2 regions of the Mycobacterium sp. E342 genome follow, and region 1 is predicted to be linked to the other one. Evidence: predicted binding sites of a transcription regulator. Region 1 holds the regulator's gene; the other holds the start of a gene.
What was found. Region 1 encodes HspR, which represses chaperone genes until heat shock. Its sites were predicted from a motif close to ANNTGAGTNNNNNNNACTCANNT; they were not measured.
Positions count from the first base shown of each region.

Region 2: the regulator HspR is predicted to act here: its motif matches at 2,203-2,225, upstream of lon (endopeptidase La).

Region 1 is NZ_LZJM01000018.1:26,661-30,069, reverse strand. It holds gene grpE (nucleotide exchange factor GrpE) at 1-173, shown strand, start outside; gene dnaJ (molecular chaperone DnaJ) at 224-1,402, shown strand; gene A5692_RS01075 (heat shock protein transcriptional repressor HspR) at 1,402-1,788, shown strand; gene A5692_RS01070 (aldose 1-epimerase) at 1,789-2,679, opposite strand; gene A5692_RS01065 (FAD-binding oxidoreductase) at 2,691-3,409, opposite strand, start outside.
Region 2 is NZ_LZJM01000070.1:8,896-12,304, reverse strand. It holds gene A5692_RS03360 (alpha-amylase family protein) at 1-413, shown strand, start outside; gene A5692_RS03355 (DUF1810 domain-containing protein) at 399-836, opposite strand; gene A5692_RS03350 (alpha-hydroxy acid oxidase) at 856-2,115, shown strand; gene lon (endopeptidase La) at 2,238-3,409, shown strand, end outside.

The DNA of each region.
Region 1 (3,409 bases):
GCGGCGACGGCTCCAAGCCGGTGATCGGCACGGTCATGCGGCAGGGTTACAAGCTGGGCGACCAGGTCCTGCGGCATGCGTTGGTCGGCGTCATCGACACAGTCGCGGACGAGGGTGCCGCGGCGGCCGGGCCGGCCGAATCGGACGATAACCCCGGCGCGTCCGGTGAATAGACCACACAATCAGCACAACACAACAGAAAGGTGGGAGGGGGTGACGCGACATGGCCCAGCGAGAATGGGTCGAAAAGGACTTCTACAAGGAGCTGGGCGTCTCCTCTGACGCCAGTCCCGAAGAGATCAAACGCGCCTACCGCAAGCTGGCGCGCGACTTGCATCCGGACGCCAATCCCGACAATCCCGCCGCCGGCGAGCGATTCAAGGCCGTCTCCGAGGCGCACAACGTGTTGTCGGATCCGGCCAAGCGCAAGGAGTACGACGAAACCCGCCGCCTCTTCGCGGGCGGCGGTTTCGGCGGACGCCGGTTCGACGCGGGCGGTTTCGGCGGGTTCGGTGCCGGTGGTGACGGCGCCGAGTTCAACCTGAACGACTTGTTCGATGCCGCGGGCCGAAGCGGCGGCGCCAACATCGGTGACCTGTTCGGCGGCTTGTTCGGGCGGGGCGCCGGCGCGCGTCCCAGCCGGCCGCGGCGCGGCAACGACCTGGAGACCGAGACGCAGCTCGATTTCGTCGAGGCCGCCAAGGGCGTGGCGATGCCGTTGCGGCTGACCAGCCCGGCGCCGTGCACCAACTGCCATGGCAGCGGGGCACGGCCGGGCACCAGCCCGAAGGTGTGCCCCACCTGCAACGGTTCCGGCGTGATCAGCCGCAACCAGGGCGCGTTCGGGTTCTCCGAGCCGTGCACCGACTGTCGGGGCAGCGGCTCGATCATCGAGCACCCCTGCGAGGAGTGCAAGGGCACCGGGGTCACCACCCGCACCCGCACCATCAACGTGCGGATCCCGCCCGGCGTCGAGGACGGGCAGCGCATCCGGCTGCCCGGACAGGGCGAGGCCGGCCTGCGCGGCGCGCCGTCGGGCGACCTGTACGTCACCGTGCACGTGCGGCCGGACAAGGTGTTCGGCCGCGACGGCGACGACCTCACCGTGACCGTTCCGGTCAGCTTCACCGAATTGGCTTTGGGCTCAACGATTTCGGTGCCCACGCTGGACGGCAAGGTGGGTGTCCGGGTGCCCAAGGGCACCTCCGACGGCCGCATCCTGCGGGTGCGCGGGCGGGGCGTCCCGAAGCGCAGCGGCGGCAACGGGGACCTGTTGGTCACTGTCAAGGTCGCCGTGCCGCCGAACGTGGAGGGCGCCGCGGCCGAGGCGCTGGAGGCGTACGCGGCCGCGGAGCGGGCCAGCGGGTTCGATCCGCGAGCGGGATGGGCGGGCAATCGCTGATGGCCAAGAATTCACGGGAGGAGTCCCGGACGTTCCTGATCTCGGTGGCCGCCGAGCTGGCCGGCATGCACGCCCAGACCCTGCGCACCTACGATCGCCTCGGCCTGGTCAGCCCGCGCCGCACTTCCGGTGGCGGACGGCGCTATTCGGAGCACGACGTCGACCTGCTGCGTGAGGTGCAGCGGCTGTCCCAGGACGAGGGCGTCAACCTCGCCGGCATCAAACGCATCATCGAGCTGACCAACCAGGTCGAGGCGTTGCAGGCCCGCGTGCAGGAGCTCACCGAGGAGCTGGCGCAGGTCCGCACCGGCCAGCGCCGCGATCTGGCGGTGGTGCCCAAGAGCACCGCCGTGGTGGTGTGGCAGCCGCGCAGAACGCGCGGCTGATCAGACCCGGATCGAAAACTGTGCGACCGCAGGCTCGCCCGGCCGCGCGCGGCGGTAGCCGCCGCGGCGCAGGGCGTCCGTCGGTGCGGTCATCGGCTCGAAGCAGATGACGTCCTCGGCGGTGGGCGCGAAGATCTGCGTCGCCGGATACCCCCGCTCGAAGCGCACCTGAAGCCGCCGGCCGCCGCCCGACACCGCGAACACCGCGCCGTCGGGCACCTGGTCGTAGGCGTCGTCGAAAGCCTTGTCCCCCAATGGTTCCGACAGCGCCGCCCGGGGTTCGGATTCGCCGGTCGGCAGCCCGAGGTCGTCCAGCCGCAGGCGCCGCAGCGGCGGCGTCTCGATCACCCACTCGGGGCGGGCCACGTCCGGCAGGCGCAGGTAGGGATGAAACCCGAAGCACAGCGGGACCGGGTGGGCGCCGGTGGCGGTCACCGTGGCGCGCACCGTCAACGTCCGCTCGGCCAGCCGGGCGGATACCGTCAGCACATGCGGGTACGGGAAGCTGGCCAACAGTTGGGGATCGGCGCTGAAATCCAGCTCGGCGATCAACTCGCCGCCCATTTCGCTGACCACCCGCCAGCCCGGGTGGCCGGCCAGCACACCGTGGATAGGCAGCCCGTTGGGGTCGGCGCGGACGCCGTTCTCACCCGGCGTCAGCGTCGCCGTCACGCCTTCGGCGGTATAGGTGTTCGCGCCCAACCGGTTCGCCCAGGGATACAGGATCGGGATGCCCATCGTCTTGCCCGCCGTCACGTAGGCATCCAGCCCGCGCCGCTGTCCCAGCAGCTCCACGCCGGCATCGCTGAGCGAGGTGCCGATCATGCCGGCTTCGGGCACGAATTCCGCGGCCACCGGCGAGGCCGGGTCGCGCAGGGTGACGACGCGCATGCTTCCTCCACTCACCTCGACAGCGGGTCGTGCTGAATGCTTTCCGGCGGAGCGCCTTTGGCGATCAGCGCGGCCTTGGTGGCCCGCACCATCGCCGGGCCGCCGCAGATCAGGATCTGCCGGTCGCCCCACCCACCGTATTTGGTCACCACATCGAGGAGCCGGCCGGTCTGGCGCACGTGCAGGCCGCGCGGCGGCGTGACGTCGGGATAGTCGGCGGCCCAGGCGGGGTCGGCACTGTACTCCGAGACCGGCGAGACCGACAGCCACGGATTGTGCGAGGCCACCTGCCACAGGGTCGGCAGGTCGTAGAGCTCGCATCGATAGCGCGCCCCGAAGAACAGGTGCACCCGTGGGTTCACCGCGTATCGGCTGAGGTCCATGATCAGCGTCCGCAGCGGCGCCAGCCCGGTGCTTCCGGCGACCATCAGGACGTCGCCGCCCTCCCGGTCGACCCGCAGGCCGCCGTGCGGGCTGGACAGCCGCCACCGGTCACCGGGCCGCGTCTCGCCGACGATGGCGGTGCTGACCAGGCCGCCGGGGACCACGCGGACGTGGAACTCGATGCCGCCGCCCGGGTCCGCCGGGATGGCGGGGGACAGGTAGCGCCAGCGGCGCGGGCATTGCGGGACTTGAACATTCACGTACTGGCCCGGGTGGTAGTCCATCGGCCGGTCGAGCTGCAGCCGGATCACCGCGAGGTCGCGGGACACCCGCATGTGCTCGATCA
Region 2 (3,409 bases), on a different contig from region 1:
TGTACGCCGGCGACGAGCTGGGATTCCGCGGCGTCAAAGAGGAACGTTATGGCGGCGACGACGCCGTGCGGCCCGAGTTTTCCTCTCCCCCATTGACATTGGATGCCTTCGGCGCGCAGGTGTGGGCGTTGCACCAGTTCCTCGTGGGGCTGCGTCGCCGTCACCCGTGGCTGCACAGGGCGACGACCAGCCCGGTGCGGCTGGAAAACCGGCACTACGTGTACGAGACCCGCAGCGGGGACGATGCGCTGCTGGTCGCGCTGAACATCGACGACGAGCCGATGAGCCTGGCGGTGCCGGAGCTGGGTACGGCTCGCCGGAAGGTCATCGGCGGATCGGCGGCGCACCCCCAAGAGGTGGTGGACACGCTGATCGTGGAACCGCACGGTTGGCGGATTCTAGGCCCCGCCTAGGCGCGCCAGGGTCAGCTGATCCTGCCGACCGTCGTAGTACTTGTCCAGAACCGCAAGGAAATCCTCGTTATCGTCGGTCGCGCGCGCAAAGAGCGTCATCGACGAGCGCAACTTGAGGTCGTCGGGCGAGCCGAAGATGTCCCCGACCGATTTGCCGTGGACCTCGTTGACCAGCCGGGCGCACTCGTGCAAGCGCGGCCCGAGCACCTCGTGCCGCAGGTATGCGCGGGCCTCGTCGAGCGACGAGATGCCGTAGTGCACCGCCGTGGGGCTGCCGCCCAGGCCGCGTAACTGCGGGAAGACGAACCACATCCAGTGACTGCGCTTGCGCCCGGCGCGCAACTCTTCGACCACGGTGGGGTACACCGGGTCCTGCGCCTCGACGAAGCGCTCGAGGCCGAACGGGTCGCTGTCCGGTTGCATGTGACTACGGTTGCACACTGTGGAATCCAAAAGACGGAAGGCCGCCAAACGACGAGTGCCCAAGGTGCGCGATCTCGCGCCGCTGATCAAATTCAAGAGGCCGCAGTTCGACGCGACCAAGCGCCGCCTCGACACCGCGTACACCATCGACGATCTGCGGTGCATCGCCCGACGGCGCACGCCCAGGGCGGCGTTCGACTACACCGACGGCGCCGCCGAGGACGAGATCTCCATCGCACGCGCCCGACAAGCCTTCCGCGACATCGAGTTTCATCCGACCATCCTGCGCGACGTCACCAACGTCACCGCCGGCTGGAACGTGCTGGGTCAACCGGTCGTGCTGCCGTTCGGCATCGCGCCCACCGGATTCACCCGGCTGATGCACACCGAGGGCGAGATCGCGGGCGCGGCGGCAGCGGCCAAGGCCGGGATCCCCTTCTCGCTGTCCACGCTCGGCACCTGCTCGATCGAGGACCTGGTGACCGCTGTTCCGCAGGGCAGGATGTGGTTTCAGCTGTACATGTGGCGCGACCGCGAGCGGTCGATGGCGCTGGTGCGGCGGGCGGCCGACGCGGGTTTCGACACCCTGCTGGCCACCGTCGACGTCCCGGTCTCCGGCGCCCGGCTGCGCGACAACCGCAACGGCATGACGATCCCGCCGACGCTGACGCTGCGCACCGTGCTCGACGCGGTGCCGCACCCGAAATGGTGGTTCGACCTGTTGACCACCGAGCCGCTGGCGTTCGCGTCGCTGGACCGCTGGCCGGGGACCGTCGCCGAGTACCTGAGCACCATGTTCGACCCGAGCCTCACCTTCGACGACCTGGAGTGGATCAAGGCCCAGTGGCCGGGCAAGTTGGTTGTCAAGGGCATCCAGACGCTCGACGACGCCCGCGCCGTCGTCGACCGCGGGGTCGACGGCATCGTGTTGTCGAATCACGGCGGGCGCCAGCTGGATAGGGCCCCGGTGCCCTTTCACCTGTTGCCGTCGGTCGCCCGGGAGGTCGGCAAGCACACCGAGATCCTGCTGGACACCGGCATCATGTCGGGCGCCGACATCGTGGCGGCCATCGCGCTGGGCGCGCGTTGCACGCTCGTCGGCCGGGCCTACCTGTACGGCCTGATGGCCGGCGGCGAGGCCGGTGTCACCCGCGCGATCGACATCCTGGCCGAAGGCGTGATCCGGACCATGCGGCTGCTGGGCGTCACCTGTCTCGAAGAGCTGTCGCCCAAACACGTGACGCAACTGCGGCGGCTGGGGCCGATTTCGCCAGCGTGACGCTGGCCGCACACTCGGCACCGAATGTGAGCCCGGCCGCACACTCGTGACGGCCTCACTCCCCGGGAACAAACCGGCCCCGGCCTGGGTTGAGCGCATCAGACTCAGTTTTTGGAGGATTGATGGCTGAAGCCAAATCAATGCCGGTGCTGTTCGTCACCGACACCATCGTGTTGCCCGGCATGGTCGTGCCGATCGCGCTCGACGAGGCCGCGCGGGCGGCGATCGACGCCGCCCAGGCGAGCGAATCCGGGCAGCTGCTGATCGCGCCCCGGCTGGACGACCGTTACCCGTCGCACGGCGTGATCGCCAAGATCTTGCAGGTCGGACGCATCGCGGGCGGCGGCACCGCGGCCGTCGTGCGCGGTGAGCGCAGGGCGCAGATCGGGGCGGGAGCATCCGGTCCCGGCGCGGCGCTGTGGGTCGAGGTGACCGAGGTCCCCGAGGTCGAGGCGACCGACGAGATCAAGGCGCTGACGGCCGAGTACAAGAAGCTGCTGCTGGCCATGCTGCAACGGCGCGAGGCCTGGGAGATCGTCGACTATGTCAACAGGCTGACCGACCCGTCGGCGCTGGCGGACACCTCCGGCTACGCGTCCTACCTGTCCAGCGAGCAGAAGCGGCAGCTGGTCGAGACCGAGGATGTCGCCGAGCGGCTGCGCGTGCTGATCGACTGGACCAGCGACCACCTCGCCGAGGTCGAGGTCAACGACAAGATCGCCGAGGACGTCCGCGAGGGCATGGAGAAGACCCAGAAGGAGTTCCTGCTGCGCCAACAGCTGGCCGCCATCCGCAAGGAGCTCGGCGAGGGCGAACCCGACGGCTCCGACGATTACCGCGCCCGCGTCGAGGCCGCCGACCTGCCCGAGAAGGTGCGCGAGGCCGCGCTGCGCGAGGTCGGCAAGCTGGAACGCTCCAGCGACCAGAGCCCGGAGAGCGGCTGGATCCGCACCTGGCTGGACACCGTGCTCGACCTGCCCTGGAACGCGCGGACCGAGGACTCGACGGACCTGAAAGCCGCGCGCGGCGTCCTGGACGCCGACCACCACGGGCTGGACGACGTGAAGGACCGCATCGTCGAATACCTGGCCGTGCGGGCGCGCCGCGCCCAACGCGGCCTGCAGGTCGTCGGAGGCCGCGGCTCGGGCGCGGTGATGGTGCTGGCCGGTCCCCCCGGCGTCGGCAAGACGTCGCTGGGTGAGAGCGTCGCCCGGGCGCTGGGCCGCAAGTTCGTGCGTGTCGCCCTGGGCGGTGTGCGCGACGAGGCCGAGATCCGCGGGCACCGGCGCACCTA